3 regions of the Paenibacillus phoenicis genome follow, and region 2 is predicted to be linked to each of the others. Evidence: a T-box and tRNA genes for the amino acid it is inferred to sense, from the RefSeq annotation. Region 2 holds a T-box; the other regions hold tRNA genes.
What was found. A T-box is a leader RNA that pairs with one kind of tRNA and senses whether it is charged. The one in region 2 lies ahead of leuS (leucine--tRNA ligase), so its partner is inferred to be a tRNA-Leu.

Region 1 (6,071 bases), 770 kb from region 2:
GAATGAGTTTGTAGGCGTAGACCCGAAACCGTGTGATCTACCCCTGTCCAGGGTGAAGGTGCGGTAACACGCACTGGAGGCCCGAACCCACGTACGTTGAAAAGTGCGGGGATGAGGTGGGGGTAGCGGAGAAATTCCAATCGAACTCGGAGATAGCTGGTTCTCCCCGAAATAGCTTTAGGGCTAGCCTCGGTGGGACAGTCGTGGAGGTAGAGCACTGATTGGGTGCGGGGCCCGCCAAGGGTTACCAAGCTCAGTCAAACTCCGAATGCCATAGACTGAATAACCGGGAGTCAGACAGTGAGTGCTAAGATCCATTGTCAAAAGGGAAACAGCCCAGACCATCAGCTAAGGTCCCCAAGTGTGTGTTAAGTGGGAAAGGATGTGGAGTTGCACAGACAACCAGGATGTTGGCTTAGAAGCAGCCACCATTTAAAGAGTGCGTAATAGCTCACTGGTCGAGTGACTCTGCGCCGAAAATGTAACGGGGCTAAACACACCACCGAAGCTATGGCTTGAATCGACTTCACTGCTTCTTTGAGGCGGTGTGAGACCGGAGACATTTTTGCCGAAAGCTACCGATGAAGAAATTCAAAGGTTTCGGCCAAATGGTTCTCGGGGCGAAACACCAGACTTCGAAGCTGGAGTGAAGTCGATTCAGGGGTAGGGGAGCGTTGTATGCGGGTTGAAGGTTGACCGGAAGGACAGCTGGACTTCATACAAGTGAGAATGCCGGTATGAGTAACGAAAAGATCAGTGAGAATCTGATCCGCCGAAAGCCTAAGGGTTCCTGAGGAAGGTTCGTCCGCTCAGGGTAAGTCGGGACCTAAGGCGAGGCCGAAAGGCGTAGTCGAAGGACAACAGGTAGAAATTCCTGTACCACCGTAATCCGCTATGAGCGATGGGGTGACGCAGTAGGGTAGTGACGCGAGCTGATGGATGCTCGTCCAAGCAGTGAGGCTGGTGTGTAGGCAAATCCGCACACCGATAAGGCTAGGCTGTGATGGGGAGGGAAAATTGACAGTACCGAAGGTCATGATCTCACACTGCCAAGAAAAGCCTCTAGCCAGGAGAAGGTGCCCGTACCGCAAACCGACACAGGTAGGCGAGAAGAGAATTCTAAGGCGCGCGGAAGAACTCTCGTTAAGGAACTCGGCAAAATGACCCCGTAACTTCGGGAGAAGGGGTGCCTCGGTAGGGTGAATAGCCCGAGGGGGCCGCAGTGAAAAGGCCCAAGCGACTGTTTAGCAAAAACACAGGTCTGTGCGAAGCCGCAAGGCGAAGTATACGGGCTGACGCCTGCCCGGTGCTGGAAGGTTAAGGGGAGCGGTTAGGGTTTAGCCCGAAGCTGTGAACCGAAGCCCCAGTAAACGGCGGCCGTAACTATAACGGTCCTAAGGTAGCGAAATTCCTTGTCAGGTAAATTCTGACCCGCACGAATGGCGTAACGACTTGGGCGCTGTCTCAACGAGAGATCCGGTGAAATTTTAATACCTGTGAAGATGCAGGTTACCCGCGACAAGACGGAAAGACCCCATGGAGCTTTACTGCAGCTTGATATTGGACTTGGATACGATTTGTACAGGATAGGTGGGAGCCTAGGAAGCCGGAGCGCCAGCTTCGGTGGAGGCGCCGTTGGGATACCACCCTGATCGTATCTAGGTTCTAACCTGGTGCCGTGATCCGGTACGGGGACAGTGTCAGGTGGGCAGTTTGACTGGGGCGGTCGCCTCCTAAAGAGTAACGGAGGCGCCCCAAGGTTCCCTCAGAATGGTTGGAAATCATTCGAAGAGTGCAAAGGCAGAAGGGAGCTTGACTGCGAGACTGACAAGTCGAGCAGGGACGAAAGTCGGGCTTAGTGATCCGGTGGTACCGCATGGAAGGGCCATCGCTCAACGGATAAAAGCTACCCTGGGGATAACAGGCTTATCTCCCCCAAGAGTCCACATCGACGGGGAGGTTTGGCACCTCGATGTCGGCTCATCGCATCCTGGGGCTGAAGTAGGTCCCAAGGGTTGGGCTGTTCGCCCATTAAAGCGGTACGCGAGCTGGGTTCAGAACGTCGTGAGACAGTTCGGTCCCTATCTGTCGTGGGCGTAGGAAATTTGAGAGGAGCTGTCCTTAGTACGAGAGGACCGGGATGGACGCACCGCTGGTGTACCAGTTGTTCCGCCAGGAGCACAGCTGGGTAGCTAAGTGCGGACGGGATAAGCGCTGAAAGCATCTAAGCGTGAAGCCCCCCTCAAGATGAGATTTCCCCGTATGTAAGACCCCTTGAAGACGACAAGGTTGATAGGCCTGAGGTGGAAGTGCCGTAAGGCATGGAGCTGACAGGTACTAATCGGTCGAGGGCTTATCCAAAAAATAAAATGCAAATCTAGTTTCGTATCCAGTTTTCAAGGATTCAACCTTGAAAACTTCATAATGTTCCCTGATAGCTCAGTCGGTAGAGCACTCGACTGTTAATCGAGTTGTCACAGGTTCGAGTCCTGTTCGGGGAGTCAAAGTCCCAGGAAGTAGGTTATACTTCTGAGATACACTTCATAACTTCCTGGGATCCTATATCTGGAGAGGTGTCCGAGTTGGCCGAAGGAGCACGATTGGAAATCGTGTAGGCGTCACAAGCGTCTCGAGGGTTCGAATCCCTCTCTCTCCGCCATTATTATTCTTTCTACATGGCCCGTTGGTCAAGGGGTTAAGACACCTCCCTTTCACGGAGGTAACAGGGGTTCGAATCCCCTACGGGTCATTTCTTCCCTTCATGATTTCAAGTTGATTTTGCTGACTGACTTGATTTCTGAATGGGGGATCTGTTACAATATAACTTGTCTTTTCCCATGGAGGCTTAGCTCAGCTGGGAGAGCATCTGCCTTACAAGCAGAGGGTCGGGGGTTCGATCCCCTCAGCCTCCACCATAACATCTTTAATACTGACGCGGGGTGGAGCAGCCCGGTAGCTCGTCGGGCTCATAACCCGAAGGCCGCAGGTTCAAATCCTGCCCCCGCAATTATCCTCTTTAAGAGGATGCAATCATTCTAGTGTGGAGCCGTGGTGTAGAGGCCTAACATGCCTGCCTGTCACGCAGGAGACCGCGGGTTCGAATCCCGTCGGCTCCGCCATTTAACTTCATATAAGGCTCGGTAGCTCAGTTGGTAGAGCAGAGGACTGAAAATCCTCGTGTCGGCGGTTCGATTCCGTCCCGAGCCACCATTCAACAATGTTGTTGAAGAGCCGGTGTAGCTCAATTGGTAGAGCAACTGACTTGTAATCAGTAGGTTGGGGGTTCAAGTCCTCTCGCCGGCACCACGAGGAGGCTTAGCGAAGTGGCCAAACGCAGCAGACTGTAAATCTGTTCTCTTACGAGTTCGGTGGTTCGAATCCATCAGCCTCCACCAGTTTCCTAGGGGCATAGTTTAAAGGTAGAACAAAGGTCTCCAAAACCTTTGGTGTGGGTTCAATTCCTGCTGCCCCTGCCACATTTTTTCACTTGATAACTTTATATTATGGCGGTCGTGGCGAAGGGGTTAACGCACCGGATTGTGGCTCCGGCATTCGTGGGTTCAAGTCCCATCGATCGCCCCATTTCTTTCTCAATCAAATATAGTGGGGATTAGCCAAGCGGTAAGGCAACGGACTTTGACTCCGTCATGCATAGGTTCGAATCCTATATCCCCAGTTTAAGCGGACGTGGCTCAGCGGTAGAGCATCGCCTTGCCAAGGCGAGGGTCGCGGGTTCGATTCCCGTCGTCCGCTCCATTCTATATTATGGCGCCATAGCCAAGTGGTAAGGCACAGCTCTGCAAAAGCTTTATCCCCAGTTCGAATCTGGGTGGCGCCTCCATTGATACTTCGCGGGAGTGGCGGAATCGGCAGACGCACAGGACTTAAAATCCTGCGGTAGGTGACTACCGTACCAGTTCAAGTCTGGTCTTCCGCACTTTTGATTAAAACTTTATATGTGCCGGTGTGGCGGAATGGCAGACGCGCTCGACTCAAAATCGAGTGGGGAGACCCGTGGAGGTTCGAGTCCTCTCACCGGTACCAACTGTGAAATTAAGCTCTTGGGATCAGGAATCCTAAGGGCTTTTTTATTGTTTAGGAAATTATGCTCGGTGGTGTAATCTGTGTCTACTATTCAGTCTAGCAGCAGAAAGTAGCGTTTTTTAGCCATGGTTGTACTTTATGAAGAGGCGACTGCAGCCCAAACAAGGATTGTCCCGCAAGCCATTGAAGATGGCGAGGGGGAGTCCTTGTCATTTGCGGCACCGGCCGCATCATCCATGGTTGGTATGCTGAAGGGTCTGCAAAAAAATTTGCTCGATATGCGTGTCGTCAAGTGAATAATAGACCGTTTTTCCAACCTTGCGCCGCTTAACAATTCTGAGGTTGCGCAAATATCGCAGTTGATGAGAAACGGCCGATTGACCCATTTCGAGGAGCACTGTCAGGTCGTGCACGCAAAGCTCCCTTTTTAGCAAGGCGCTGATGATTTTGACGCGCGTCGGATCGCTGAAAGCCTTAAACCAGTCGGCAAATTGAACCGCTGCCTGGTTATCGATAAGCTCCGCCTTGATAGCTTTTAAATCAACGAGTGTGCCCGAGCAGTTCGTATCACATTCTTTCGCTGTATTTATGGACTGTGTCATGGACTATCCCCTTCTGTAAGGCGTTTGCATCATTTTATCAAAAAAAGATTGGTTAAACGAAATTATTACAATTAAGCGACTGTTGTCATCACAATAACATATAAGGCTATAACGAGCAAAACGCTGAGCGAAACGGCGAGATACGCATTTTTGTTTTTTTGGAACAAGTAAAATATGGCGGCGATATATCCCAATGCAATAACAATATAAATAAAGATCATCGCATTTAGGCGGAGCTGAAGCTCCGCATTTTCATAACCCTGATGAATCATAGGGATTGCTTGTCCATAAGGAAGGGCCAAAGCATTTAGGTATTCGGGCGCAACCGCATTTGTCAAGTAAAGTCCGGACAGTACAATGACCAGCATCGCGAGCGTTGCTACGGGGTGGAACCATGACAGGAAGCGGCGCCAGGAGTGTACAGGTTTAAACCAACCTGCCACCAGCAATGTGCCGGACCAGATTGCAACCGCAAGAAAATGAAGCGTGTACGTAATGAGCCCTATATTGCCGTACCAGGCGGTAAGGTGGTGTTGAATTCCAGCCGAATTTGGCCGATTGCAGTGTTTACCACTTCATCCTGCATTGGGGAAGAAGAGGTCAGCTTGGTATGCGCCGAGGTAATCGTTGGAGAGACAAAGGTAAACATCGTAATAAAGAAAATACTTTTCTCATAAAAATATCGCTCCGATCATGTGTTATAAGTTCAGATTCTTTCGCGAATAATGAAGATGCGAATTAAATATCATTGACATACACCATAGGGCGTGATCTATATATCCCCATATGATCATATATGAATAAGCGTTCGTGTGTAAATTATCCTTTGGAGCCGAGGAAAGCTTAGGGAAGGAATAGTTGATGTAAGGCTCCCCGGCAAACCAGACTCACGTTGCACAGCGCGGAAAGGAAATGAATATATAAACCGTTTTTGGGGAAATTAATCCAAATAAATGATTAAGGTGATCTATCGTGTGGTCGACAATCACAGAATATATCCCCGACTGGCCGACTTTCATGCTGGCCGGGGTTACTCTGCTCATTCCTCTCCTCATTTTTGCGTTGCATCGCTGGTTTCGCTCGATTGTCACGGATAAGCACGGGCGCTCAAGGGAAGGATTAACGACAGACCGTGTTTTTCTGGAAACTCATAATAGTACGGATTCGCAGCTGTCCGGCGAATATGAAACCGATCTTATGCATCTTAAAGAGACGATCGGCCAAAATGACGACGTTCATTTTCGAGAATACGAACTCGCCGGGTTTGGTGCGCGAGCGGTACTGATCTTTGTTGACGGTATGCAAGATGAACAGTTGATTAATAGCCACATTATGCAAGTGCTTATGCTGAAGTCGGATAACAGTGCGCAGCAAGGGATGAAGTTTCCCCCGGAGGAGGGGTTAGTTTCCTACTTCAAACAAAAC
Region 2 (6,071 bases):
CTGGGGCATCCCTGCTTTTTTAAGCAAAATAGTGTCCTGATGGCACCAAGAAAACCGAAATGGGCATCAGCCTCTTCCGGTGTGATGCTGACCACAGGCACGTTTAATTGCCGCCCGATGACAGCAGCGATTTCGCGAAGCTGAATGCCTTCGTCGCCGGCACCAAGCAACCGTGAACCCGCTGGGGCGGACTCTACATCCGCTAGTATGAAAAAGAAGGGTTGCTGGATGAGATTGATGAAAATCAAAGGCTTTTAGTGGATCGAGTATCGGAAATTGTTTCAAGGATTGTTTTTATACAGTAAAAAAGGAGTGCACTAGCAGTTTCTGGCCTGTTAGAATCTAAAGGAGAAGAAAAGAAGGAGTCCTACGATGATGACGAGAGTGGTCCAAAAGCCGCCTTTTGCTAAAGCGTCCCAATCTCCGATTTCAGCACGATTCATCGAATCCGCAAAATTGATGAAAGGCTTACGTTGATACTCTTTAAACTTTTCTTTCTCTTGTTTCTCCCACATATTCACTGTAATCCCTCCCTATGGGTTACCCTTTAACATTAGTATACTTGGAACCGCGTTGAAGAGCATTCATTTTTTTAAATTGAGTTTAGGAGCCGATCTCTATGAACAAACTCCCCCCAAATAAATCAACGAAGTCTTCTCTTCAAGAAGTTGAGAATTTCCTTATTCAAACCTACTCAGCCAAGAAGATCCCCGTTTCGAACTTTGAGGAACTTAGAAACGACGCTCAGGTTAAATTTGATCGGATTGTGGCTTGCTTTGAAGTGGATCATCCGGAAGTTCTTAAGAGCATCTTTAATGAAGATGAGAAAAAAATGCACGAAGACTTCATTCATGAGCATAGGAATACGTCATTTGCTACTCCATGGCAGAAGATAAATGCGGGGCAGCTCCTTAGGATCGTATTAGAAAGCGAGGACGGGGTCAGTTTTAGTAACTTCACCGTTCAGGGGTTGTGCATGAGGTTGGTTAATGATCTTTCAGCCTTAAAAACGCAATAAAAAAATCGCGGCCATAAGACCGCGATATTGGTGCCATAAGAATCGAGACGACAGGATTTGAACCTGCGACCTCTTGCTCCCGAAGCAAGCGCTCTACCAAGCTGAGCCACGTCTCGTCAGCAATATTAATAATTTGGGGGAAACATTAATACATTATACACTTTTAGACGAAACTGTAAAGGGGGTAACGGATGAAAAAATTTTGAACGCAAGGAATAGGAACCAACGTTGACGATATGTGGCATTATTTTATATAATAATTGATAATCCAATTCTATAGTGTGGAACTTTGAAGAGGAATAGTAATTTGGATTTCGCCATCCAGAGAGCCGGCGTTTGGTGCAAGCCGGTTGGGGAATGCAGATGAACTCGCCTTGGAGTTATGATGCGCAAATCATCATCGTCTTGCCCGCGTTAAGGGTGCAAAGGGAGCTAGGACAAAGCATGTCCGACGCTAACTAGGGTGGTACCACGGGAAATCTCCTCTCGTCCCTAGCGATCATAACGCTACGGGTCGGGAGGTTTTTAATTTTAGGGAGTTCAATCAGTCGGTTATTGACTTTGATCCCGCATATCAAATTGTTGTTTCAAGGAGGATTTTGAATTATGGCGGACTATAACGTGCCCCATGACGTTTACCGTCCCCAGGCCATCGAACCGAAATGGCAGGCCTACTGGGATGAGCATCACACTTTCAAAACACGGGAAGAGTCGGGGAAACCGAAGTTTTATGCCCTTGACATGTTCCCTTATCCATCGGGAGCAGGCCTCCATGTAGGCCATCCGGAAGGCTATACGGCCACGGATATCGTCTCCCGCTTTAAACGGATGCGCGGATATAACGTTCTGCATCCGATGGGCTGGGATGCTTTCGGGCTGCCGGCGGAGCAGCATGCGCTCGATACGGGCGAACATCCGCGTGATATCACGGTGAAGAACATCAACAATTTCCGGCGCCAAATCAAGTCACTGGGCTTCTCCTACGATTGGGACCGCGAGATCAGTACGACGGATCCGAATTATTATAAATGGACGCAGTGGATTTTTATCCAGCTGTATAAAAAAGGTCTGGCCTATGTGGCCGAAGTTCCGGTGAACTGGTGCCCGGCATTGGGAACGGTGCTGGCGAACGAAGAGGTCATTGATGGCAAGAGCGAACGCGGCGGCCATCCGGTCATCCGCAAGCCGATGCGCCAATGGGTGCTGAAAATTACCGAATATGCCGAACGACTGCTGGAAGACCTGGAGGAGCTGGACTGGTCGGAAAGCATCAAGGATATGCAGCGCAACTGGATTGGGAAATCCGAAGGCGCCGAGGTCGTCTTCGAGATTGATGGACATGACGCATCTCTGACGGTCTTTACCACACGCCCGGATACGCTGTTTGGGGCGACTTATGCCGTGCTTGCGCCAGAACATGAACTGGTCAAGAAAATCACGACCGATGCTCAACGCGAAGCGGTTGAAGCTTACCAAGACCAAGCTGCGCGGAAGAGCGATCTGGAACGTACCGACCTTGCTAAGGAGAAAACCGGGGTGTTCACCGGTGCATACGCGATCAATCCGGTCAATGGCGAGAAGCTGCCGATCTGGATTGCCGACTACGTGCTGGCGGGTTACGGAACCGGTGCGATCATGGCCGTACCGGGGCATGATGAGCGCGACTATGAATTCGCCAAACAGTATGATCTGCCGATCATCGAGGTGGTCGAAGGCGGCGATCTGTCGAAAGAGGCTTACACGGGCGACGGAGCCCATGTGAACTCCGGCTTCCTGAACGGTCTGGGCAAAGAGGCAGCAATCAAGAAAATGATCTCCTGGCTGGAGGAAAACGGCAAAGGCCGCGGCAAAGTGACTTACCGCCTGCGCGACTGGCTGTTCAGCCGTCAGCGGTATTGGGGTGAGCCGATCCCGATTCTGCATCTGGAAGACGGCACGATGAAGCCGGTACCGGAAGATCAGCTGCCGCTGGTTCTGCCGGATGTGGATGCCATCAAACCGTCGGGTACCGGGGAATCGCCGCTGGCGAACGTGACCGAATGGGTGAACACGGTAGATCCGGAAACGGGGCTGCCAGCTCGCCGCGAAACGAATACGATGCCGCAATGGGCCGGAAGCTGCTGGTATTATCTGCGTTATATCGACCCGCACAACGACAAGGAGCTGTGCTCGAAGGAGAAGCAGCAGGAATGGCTGCCGGTTGACCTGTACATCGGTGGGGCTGAGCATGCAGTGCTTCACCTGCTCTACGCCCGCTTCTGGCATAAGGTGCTGTATGATCTCGGAGTGGTTACGACCAAAGAGCCGTTCCAAAAACTGGTAAACCAAGGGATGATCCTTGGCACCAACAATGAGAAGATGAGTAAATCCCGCGGCAACGTCATCAATCCGGACGAAATCGTTAACCAATACGGGGCGGATACGTTGCGCGTTTATGAAATGTTCATGGGACCGTTGGAAGCAACGAAGCCATGGAATGAAAGCGGCGTGGAGGGCATTCACCGCTTCCTGTCCCGCGTATGGCGTCTGTTTGTTGCTGAAGACGGCAGCCTGAATCCGAAAATTACAGCGGACGGCGGCAGCGACGAATTTAAACGCACTTGGCACAAGACGATTAAGAAAGTGACGGAGGATTTTGAAAACCTGCGCTTTAACACCGCGATCAGCCAGTTGATGATTTTCGTTAACGAGGCTTACAAAACGGATGCTGTGCCGAAAGCGGCAGCGGAAAACTTCGTGCAGATGCTGTCCCCGCTGGCACCGCATTTGGCGGAAGAGCTGTGGGAACGCCTTGGCCATACCGATACGATTACGTATGAACCATGGCCAACGTACGATGAGGCTTGGACAGTAGAATCCGAAGTTGAAATCGTCGTGCAAGTGAACGGAAAAATCGTAGAACGCACGAAAATTTCCAAAGACCTGGATCAAGCAGCTATGCAAGAACATAGCTTAAGCCTGCCGAACGTTCAGCAGGCTGTGGCTGGGAAGACGATTCGCAAAGTGATTGCGGTGCCAGGCAAGCTGGTGAATATCGTCGTCGGATAAGCCGCTTCCCTTCGTGAGGGCGTAGGTTTGTTCAGAAAATGGAGGCGGCCCCCGATCCGTCCGGCGGTTTGACGCCGGCAAAGGGGGCTTCCCTTTCCGGACATGACGGAGCATGATCCGAAGACGACGGCAGGGCATCCGGAATGGCCGGATGAAACAGCGCATGCAGCTTGCTGATATCGTCGTCGTATTTGCGATGAGTCGTATCGATCAGGCGGGCAAAAACCTCGCGCAGGCTGGAATCCAGCACAGCGATGCCTTCAGCGGTCACTCCTCCGGGGACGGCAACCCGTTCGATCAGTTGCTCGGGGTTCAGGCCGCCTTCGGTCAGCAGCTTGCCGGTGCCTAGCAGCATTTCCGAGCCGAGCGCAATCGCCTCCGCATAACCGATACCGGTTAATTCAGCGGCAGACTCGGCCCAAAGCTGCAGCATATGAGCAACGAAAGCCGGCCCGCAGCTGGATAAATCGGAAGCGATTCGAGTTTCGCTCTCTTTGAGAGTGATTGGCGTGCTGATTGAGGACATCAGCTGCTCCAGGAGCAGACGGTCTTCGGGGCGAATCCGCCCGCCGTAGATGCAGAGCGAAGCGCCGCTGTGAACGGAATGCGTGATGCTGGGAATGATTTTGGCGATTTTTGAGGGAATGGCAGCTTCTAAGGTTTCAATTTGAACGGGGCTCGTGATCGACACGACGATCTGTTTCTCATCGAGCACGTCCCGGATTTCCGCGATGACATCGGGGTAATCCAGGGGTTTGATGCACAAGAAGACGATTTTGCTTCCCTGGGCGGCTTCGGCATTGCTGCTGTACGCCCGCAGTCCGGGATGGCGCTGGGCCAGCCGTTTCGCTTTCGAGGGAGAGCGGTTGCTGGCACAAATATTTTGCGGGAGCAGCGCGCCGGAACGCAAAAACGCGTCAATGAGCAGGCTTCCCATGGCTCCGGTTCCGATGAAGGCGACTTTCATCCGGCTTCCCCTTTCCGTGCTTCGCGCACTGTATTGGTAAAACGTTAAAGTGATTGCACTCGTTCACTTGTTGTGGTATTGAGGCGGTTAGTCTTACGTTATTGCGATCCTACTTTTGCCGTTTCTACTTCACTTGTATAGATTGTATGCAGCTTGATTGGATCTTCATGACTATTGGCAGATTCTTTTAAGATGTTGAAAGAGGAGTGGAGTTACGATATGCGGAGGGAACTCGTATTGACGGCCATCGTTTCGGCTGCGATTGGCGCCGGATTGATGCTGCTGGCTACGGGCAGCCGCCCACCTGCAGGCATCGAAGGCTGGACGCCGATCAATGCCGAGGTTAAGGCCGCACTGGCCACAGAAGGCTCGGCTGCGGATCCAGGCGGCGATAAGGCCTCTAAGCCCGCAGAAACTGCGTCAGCGGTGGACAAGCCTGGCGAAGAGGTGACTGGGAACGGCGCAGCCGGGAAAACAGAGCCAGGCGGCGGTTCAGGAGAGACGGTAACGAACGCGGATGCAGCAGGTCAGAACGCAGGGCCTAGTGCCGGGGCCGAATCGAACAGCGGAGTTGCAGCCTTTAAGGAAGAAGCCGGGAAATCAACGGATACGGGAAAGATCAGCATTAATCGCGCCGGATTGGCCGAGCTGCAGGAAATCCCCGGGATCGGCGAGAAGAAAGCCCAAGCTATCCTTGATTACCGGAATGCGCACGGCCCTTTTACCTCCATTGAAGAGTTGACTCAGGTGAAAGGCATCGGAGACAAAATGCTGGAGAAAATGAAGCCTTATATCGGGCTGTAAGGCTTGTGATCGAAAGATGACTTGCGAGGGTGATGATGGAATATGAATCCGGACAAACGCAAAGATTGGGATACGTATTTTATGGATATCGCTTATATGGTATCGACGCGGTCGCGGTGTAACCGACGTCATGTCGGCGCTGTGCTCGTTCAGGGCAAGAAGTTGCTGGGTACGGCATATAACGGAGCCCCTTCCGGCGTTCCGGACTGCTCGGAGGCCGGCTGTATGATTGCG
Region 3 (6,071 bases), 440 kb from region 2:
GGGAGAGTAGGACGCTGCCAAGCAATGTTCCCCGATAGCTCAGTCGGTAGAGCACTCGACTGTTAATCGAGTTGTCACAGGTTCGAGTCCTGTTCGGGGAGTCTATCCTGGAAGGAAGGATATATGTTTTGCATATTTCCTTCTCTTCCGGGGAAACCAACTCTTATGGAGAGGTGTCCGAGTTGGCCGAAGGAGCACGATTGGAAATCGTGTAGGCGTCACAAGCGTCTCGAGGGTTCGAATCCCTCTCTCTCCGCCAGCAAGGACTTGAATATGGCCCGTTGGTCAAGGGGTTAAGACACCTCCCTTTCACGGAGGTAACAGGGGTTCGAATCCCCTACGGGTCACCATCTCTTTTCTTTAGTCATCCCAGATCTGGAGGCTTAGCTCAGCTGGGAGAGCATCTGCCTTACAAGCAGAGGGTCGGGGGTTCGATCCCCTCAGCCTCCACCATACTTCTTATTACTGACGCGGGGTGGAGCAGCCCGGTAGCTCGTCGGGCTCATAACCCGAAGGCCGCAGGTTCAAATCCTGCCCCCGCAATTATCCTCTTCAAGAGGATGGCATTATTCTCGTGTGGAGCCGTGGTGTAGAGGCCTAACATGCCTGCCTGTCACGCAGGAGACCGCGGGTTCGAATCCCGTCGGCTCCGCCATTTATCTTCTTAGTTAAGACTTGTACGAGCCATTAGCTCAGTTGGTAGAGCACCTGACTTTTAATCAGGGTGTCGAAGGTTCGAGTCCTTCATGGCTCACCAGTTTCATATTTATTATGCGGACGTGGCTCAGCGGTAGAGCATCGCCTTGCCAAGGCGAGGGTCGCGGGTTCGATTCCCGTCGTCCGCTCCATCTTAATACGCGCCCTTAGCTCAGCTGGATAGAGCGTTTGACTACGAATCAAAAGGTCAGGAGTTCGAATCTCTTAGGGCGCGTTCCCTTTGCCGGTGTGGCGGAATTGGCAGACGCGCGCGACTCAAAATTGTACGCGCCTCATGTTTTACGCGCCGAACCATTCCGTTCCTTGATATATAAAGGTTTTCCGAAAAGGGCACCGCGCTTTAGTCGGTGGACCCGCACCAAACTCCCCAAAATTCAGCCGATTTTGGAGGACTGCGCTTTTGTTTAGATGTAACGCGGTCAGGTTGTACGCGGCTGGTGTGTCGAGGATAACTCGATGTAGCATGCAAGTCAAGCATGACAAATTATATATTTTTATTGTGCCGGCGTGGCGGAATGGCAGACGCGCTCGACTCAAAATCGAGTGGGAAACCGTGGAGGTTCGAGTCCTCTCGCCGGTACCAACAATGAAATCAAGCTCTTGGGATCAGGAATCCAAAGGGCTTTTTTAATGTTCAGGACATTATGGATTGGCAGTAACAGTACGACATCGAGCTGTTTAGAAGAGATATTCGGGATCAACCTAAAAGTATAGTTCGGTGAAGAACACATTTTTGGAAAACGATCTCGATAAAAAACAAAGCAAGCGAACCTAGAGATAGTCCGCTTGCTTTGATCTGCCTGCCCTTCACCACCATTTGTAGCTGTTGCGCTCCAGCTTCTTCTGATCCGAGTTCTTTTCATGATCGCGTTTTCCGAAAAATTCGTCTTCTCTCGCGATCGTTGGGTCATACCAGTCCGCTTTGGCTTTCGCCCATTCCACCCACTTCATCGACTTGGGATCGAGGTTTCCGGATGCCTCCACTGCGGCAATATAACGCCTTATTTTGCAGGCGGTATCGTAGTCCTCCGAAAGATTTTCCAAAGCGAGCGTTTGCTCCACTTCAGCATTAAAGCGTTGTCTTCGCTCCTCTTTTCGCCGCTCTTCTTCCTGGCGTTTACGTTCAGCTTCCTCGCGGGCCTCGCGCTTTTGTCGGCGAATATCGGAAGCTTCGTAAAACGCAATCATGATATCGCCAAGGCGATCTTCGATGACGTATGATTTGCAATCGCGAAAGTTTTTTGCGGCATATATTGAAAAGCTGATTCGGCCATTGTAAACATAGTCATACTTTCTGATTTTTGGCTTTGACGCCCATGAACTGCGGCGCTTGTCTTCCTCATATTTCAGAAGCTGCATATTTTCTTCTTTCGTGGGAATATGCTTGACCTCGTCTTGCGCTTCTGAAACCGATATAGAGACAGTTTCCCCGTTGACTATAAATTTAAGATCGCTGGTAAGCGAACATCCTAACGGCTCCATGGCTTTGATTAGCGCATCAATTATATGTAACACCCGAGGTAATGTTTCTTCGGACACCGTGTCGGCAAGAAAGAGAGGAGAATCCTTGGCACGCCGATTGAAGCCTATTGCTTCTTGTTCTTTGCGTTTTTTTTTCCATTCCATGACTTCTTTGCGATGAGCAACAATTGTTGGGTGCATCTTCGCGTTTTCGTTAGGTATCCTGATTTGTGTTGCAGTGGAAAGCACGACTGTTCTCTCTTTCTCATTCAGAAATGCGAGAGTCTCTTTTTCAATCTGAGGTGTATACTCAGTTCCGGTTCTTACGCCTGATTTCTTAGCGGGCTTGCTGCTTATCGGGAGTGGTATTGGATTAACCAGTTTACCCGCACGAAGCTTGGCCCAGTATCCGACCGGAGGTGTGGGAATATCAAAGGACTGGCAGACTTTACGGATCGCAACATCCGAGACACCATATCTTTTCGCTACTTCGGTTACCGGCACCATCCATACTTCTTTGTACAAGGTTTCTCTGTCATAAATATTGTAGGTTTGTCCAGATTGCTCGTACGTTTCAGGTTGTCCGACCGTTTGAGTAGATTCGCTGGTATCGTCTACTGAAACGGACGGTGTCTGTTCCTCGACTAGTAACACAGAAGATTCAAGCGTTGGTGAAGATTCGCCGACAGCTGTTTCCATCTCCGCTCTAACGGAATCCTTTTCAGAAATCGCTCGATGTTTCTTTTTACGAGCGGCCGGTACGGTTCTGTAAATGAAAATCCTCTCATCCGCCGGTTCCGGTAGTTCCAGTTTGGTTACAGGCTTGTTGAAATTGAGCTTGGTCCAGTATCCGGACGGAGGAATCGGAATGCCAGCTTCCTTAATCTGTTTCATTAGATGAGCATAGGGAAGATTATATTTTTTGGCTACTCCGGCGACAGACATTTCCCAGATTTCATCGTATAATTGCTTACGTGTTATTACGATCTCCGAATGCTCTGGCACAGCGTTCACCTCCTTCCCTTCCTTGGATAAGCTCTTTGCAACAGTAGAAATGCGAGCCTTTGGCTCAGACATGACCTCCTGTTCTATTTGCATGGCTTGTTGATTTTCTTCTTCCGCATCAGCAGTACCCGCCGCAGCACTTTCTTTTAGCGGTTCATTCACTGTCTGTGGTGCGAGAATAGCGTCAAATTGTTTGATTCCCCCTATCCCTCGTTTTCGCTTAATAGAAAAACCAGGTCCCGTTTCATTTCCTCGAATTGATTAATAATCGTATTCAAATTTTTCTCGATATTCTCGACCTGGACAGCATTGATTTTTCCGTGGTTATAAGCAATGAGACGTTCCGGCACGATGGTATAGGACCAACTTTCTCTGTAGCGGTCTTCGTTGCGGACCGCAAAACCGATGGGCAACAAGTCGTTGCGCATGCCGAGTGTCAGCATGTTCGGGGATATACCCAAATAATCTGCAGCGATTTTTATTGTGATTTTGGGGATATTTCTGATCTCTTCATCCGAATACTTCACCATACGTTTCACCTCCTTGATCCGGTTCCGACGTCACAATCAGACTGGCGACAATCTATAGAAAGATATTGGTCTTCGGTATACCATAAACTTTCTCGTACAATATTTCCGAAATTCGAAAATTCTTATTCATCAACCACGAGAAGAATACCTAGCATCGGTCATGTCTGTGTATCCAGATGAGTTTGGCTTTGCTGAGAATCGTCTTGGAAGCTTCTCCTATCGAGAAAAAGATATGAAGTTCTCCATATATGACCTAAATAAGTGGGAGTCGCGAAAAGCCGCGCATTATGTTCTTAATTTAGTCTTTAATCCTCAAAATATAATCTATCGAGATATTCAGGATTTTGTCTATTCACTAGTCGAGAAAGAGGTTATCTTTAAAGTATAGTCACAAGACATCGGGCCAATCTGGCCCGATGCTACTTTTGCACAGGGACGCACCATTTGCAGTGGGTTTGTTTATTTATATACTGGCTTCTTTGGACAGGGTTATATATTTTTGAAGGATGTTCATGAGCAACAATATATTCAGGTTTTAACCTTTCTGAAATCCAGCATGCAGAGTTACTGTCATGAGGATCATAGTGTTCAGATATATCGTCTATTTGCCATTGAGGCAATAATTCTAGCGGGACATCACAAACAAAAATAGTGGGGATTCCGGTACTGGATAGCATATCGTGATATTTCCCATATATGTCTTTATCTAATTGTGCAGCAATTGCGGCAAGGTATTCACTCCCCCAACATAAATAGTGTCCGCTTTCGCCCAGGAGTTCTTTTTTAAACAAGCTGAAATAGACATGCTTGGAATCGGAAGGTTGCAGTGTAGGGTCGTAATCCATAACTGTGTTTACTGATATTCCAAATGTGGCAGTGGCAATTTGACGCATTTCCTCTACATTAAAAGGCTTTATGCCCTCTGAAAAGTAGCTTTCCATATCAATAGGACGACAGGCATGATACGCACGAATATGCGTGTAATGTCCAAGGTCAATCCCTTGTTTCTTATTCCCTTTATCATCAGGTACAAATACTTTTTTGTTATTCTCCATCATTCTAACTCCTTCGGCACGTTGCCTGACGGCTCGTGCCATTTTTTGGGGCATGATCTTCTACCGGTAAAGTCAATTCTCATATTCCAACAGAAAAAAACGATCTCAGCTACTTCCAGTCACTTTTGAAGTGAAAGAGCGTATTCCTCCGTATTGTTGAGCAAATCGATTTTTTGCTGCAGTTTGACTACGAAGCTCAAGAAGTCGGTGCTTTTCTTATTTTCCAATTTGAATGAGTTGATGATATTTTTGATGGTTTCGTTTTGCTCGGAGGTTAATTCATCTATAATTAAAATGATCCTTAAATTAGAACGGAATGCCTTGTCCAGCAAGCTGTGAAGATTGTATGAAATGTTCTGTTCTTTGATTTCGGGGTCCAGTTCGTGCATCCACGTCGCTGCTTTGGACATGATCGAATCATCCTCGTTGATGTATTTGATGATTTTTCCGGACCACTTATGAATTGTATCTTCTCTGATTTTCGTGTCTGTAGCAATGCTAAAAGTGGATGCAAACCGCATTAGCTGCGGGATAATGTGTCCATTTAGATGCTCGAATTTTTCCAAACGTGTTTTTTTGTATCGTCCATAACATTCGTATTCAATTAAGTTAACTTGAATGGGCATCGTTTTATTATCGGGAATGAAGCGGACGAGCACTGCATCTGGGTAACCGCTGATCCCAGCGATCATTTTGTTATTAGCATCTTTTTTAGGGGCAGTCATAAACATTCTGTTTTGTGGGATAAGCACGGACCGATGCTCGGAAAAATCATCGAATAAATGATAAAAGTTAGCGTTGACCAGCGGCTCCAGTCCTTTGATTTTGTCTGTTTCATTCTCAAATTTGACCGTGACATAGGTGCTCGTGATGTTGATTTTAACATCGGGAACAGTGTTCAAGACTTCTTGGTAATTTTCTTCAGTCACCTCATCCGTGGACCACTCTTCAGCATCAGAAGGGTTACCGTTGCAGTTAATCGTAAAAGGCTGTTCGAATTTGAACAGATCATTGGTTCGATTTTGTTCAAAGCCAGTCTGAAGCAACTGCAGAGCCGTCTCATCGGTTATGGTTTTTGCGGATTGCACATATTTGAGGCTCCAATACTTTCCACCGGCTTGCTCCAGAATGCTGATGTCAAACGGTTGGCAGTATTCGATTTCGCAAAGAGTGAAACATTGAGGATATTGATCGCTGTCTTTCCAAGGCCGAAAATCGGTAGGTTCTTTTAGTTTACCGCGAGCTCCGCATAGTGATTTATTTCCTACTTTCACTACAATATAGACCCGGTCATTCACGTTAG

Region 1: it encodes a tRNA-Leu, which carries the amino acid that the T-box ahead of leuS (leucine--tRNA ligase) is inferred to sense. The anticodon was not compared.
Region 3: it encodes a tRNA-Leu, which carries the amino acid that the T-box ahead of leuS (leucine--tRNA ligase) is inferred to sense. The anticodon was not compared.

The regions. Positions count from the first base shown of each region.
Region 1 is NZ_JAYERP010000001.1:2,904,215-2,910,285, reverse strand. Features, by position in the region: rRNA gene U9M73_RS13870 (23S ribosomal RNA) at 1-2,361, shown strand, start outside; tRNA gene U9M73_RS13865 (tRNA-Asn) at 2,429-2,501, shown strand; tRNA gene U9M73_RS13860 (tRNA-Ser) at 2,568-2,659, shown strand; tRNA gene U9M73_RS13855 (tRNA-Glu) at 2,678-2,749, shown strand; tRNA gene U9M73_RS13850 (tRNA-Val) at 2,840-2,915, shown strand; tRNA gene U9M73_RS13845 (tRNA-Met) at 2,934-3,007, shown strand; tRNA gene U9M73_RS13840 (tRNA-Asp) at 3,043-3,119, shown strand; tRNA gene U9M73_RS13835 (tRNA-Phe) at 3,135-3,210, shown strand; tRNA gene U9M73_RS13830 (tRNA-Thr) at 3,231-3,306, shown strand; tRNA gene U9M73_RS13825 (tRNA-Tyr) at 3,310-3,395, shown strand; tRNA gene U9M73_RS13820 (tRNA-Trp) at 3,403-3,476, shown strand; tRNA gene U9M73_RS13815 (tRNA-His) at 3,507-3,582, shown strand; tRNA gene U9M73_RS13810 (tRNA-Gln) at 3,605-3,676, shown strand; tRNA gene U9M73_RS13805 (tRNA-Gly) at 3,682-3,756, shown strand; tRNA gene U9M73_RS13800 (tRNA-Cys) at 3,768-3,841, shown strand; tRNA gene U9M73_RS13795 (tRNA-Leu) at 3,852-3,937, shown strand; tRNA gene U9M73_RS13790 (tRNA-Leu) at 3,961-4,044, shown strand; gene U9M73_RS13785 (ArsR/SmtB family transcription factor) at 4,275-4,646, opposite strand; gene U9M73_RS13780 (hypothetical protein) at 4,718-5,089, opposite strand; gene U9M73_RS13775 (spore germination protein) at 5,619-6,071, shown strand, end outside.
Region 2 is NZ_JAYERP010000001.1:2,133,755-2,139,825, reverse strand. Features, by position in the region: gene U9M73_RS10110 (hypothetical protein) at 336-521, opposite strand; gene U9M73_RS10105 (hypothetical protein) at 620-1,018, shown strand; tRNA gene U9M73_RS10100 (tRNA-Pro) at 1,061-1,134, opposite strand; T-box leader at 1,299-1,515, shown strand; gene leuS (leucine--tRNA ligase) at 1,625-4,066, shown strand; gene comER (late competence protein ComER) at 4,098-5,033, opposite strand; gene U9M73_RS10085 (ComEA family DNA-binding protein) at 5,253-5,837, shown strand; gene U9M73_RS10080 (deoxycytidylate deaminase) at 5,880-6,071, shown strand, end outside.
Region 3 is NZ_JAYERP010000001.1:2,569,852-2,575,922, reverse strand. Features, by position in the region: rRNA gene rrf (5S ribosomal RNA) at 1-23, shown strand, start outside; tRNA gene U9M73_RS12135 (tRNA-Asn) at 29-101, shown strand; tRNA gene U9M73_RS12130 (tRNA-Ser) at 168-259, shown strand; tRNA gene U9M73_RS12125 (tRNA-Glu) at 276-350, shown strand; tRNA gene U9M73_RS12120 (tRNA-Val) at 378-453, shown strand; tRNA gene U9M73_RS12115 (tRNA-Met) at 470-543, shown strand; tRNA gene U9M73_RS12110 (tRNA-Asp) at 579-655, shown strand; tRNA gene U9M73_RS12105 (tRNA-Lys) at 682-757, shown strand; tRNA gene U9M73_RS12100 (tRNA-Gly) at 774-848, shown strand; tRNA gene U9M73_RS12095 (tRNA-Arg) at 858-931, shown strand; tRNA gene U9M73_RS12090 (tRNA-Leu) at 1,219-1,300, shown strand; gene U9M73_RS12085 (hypothetical protein) at 1,525-3,345, opposite strand; gene U9M73_RS12080 (hypothetical protein) at 3,387-3,713, opposite strand; gene U9M73_RS12075 (hypothetical protein) at 4,133-4,768, opposite strand; gene U9M73_RS12070 (hypothetical protein) at 4,888-6,071, opposite strand, start outside.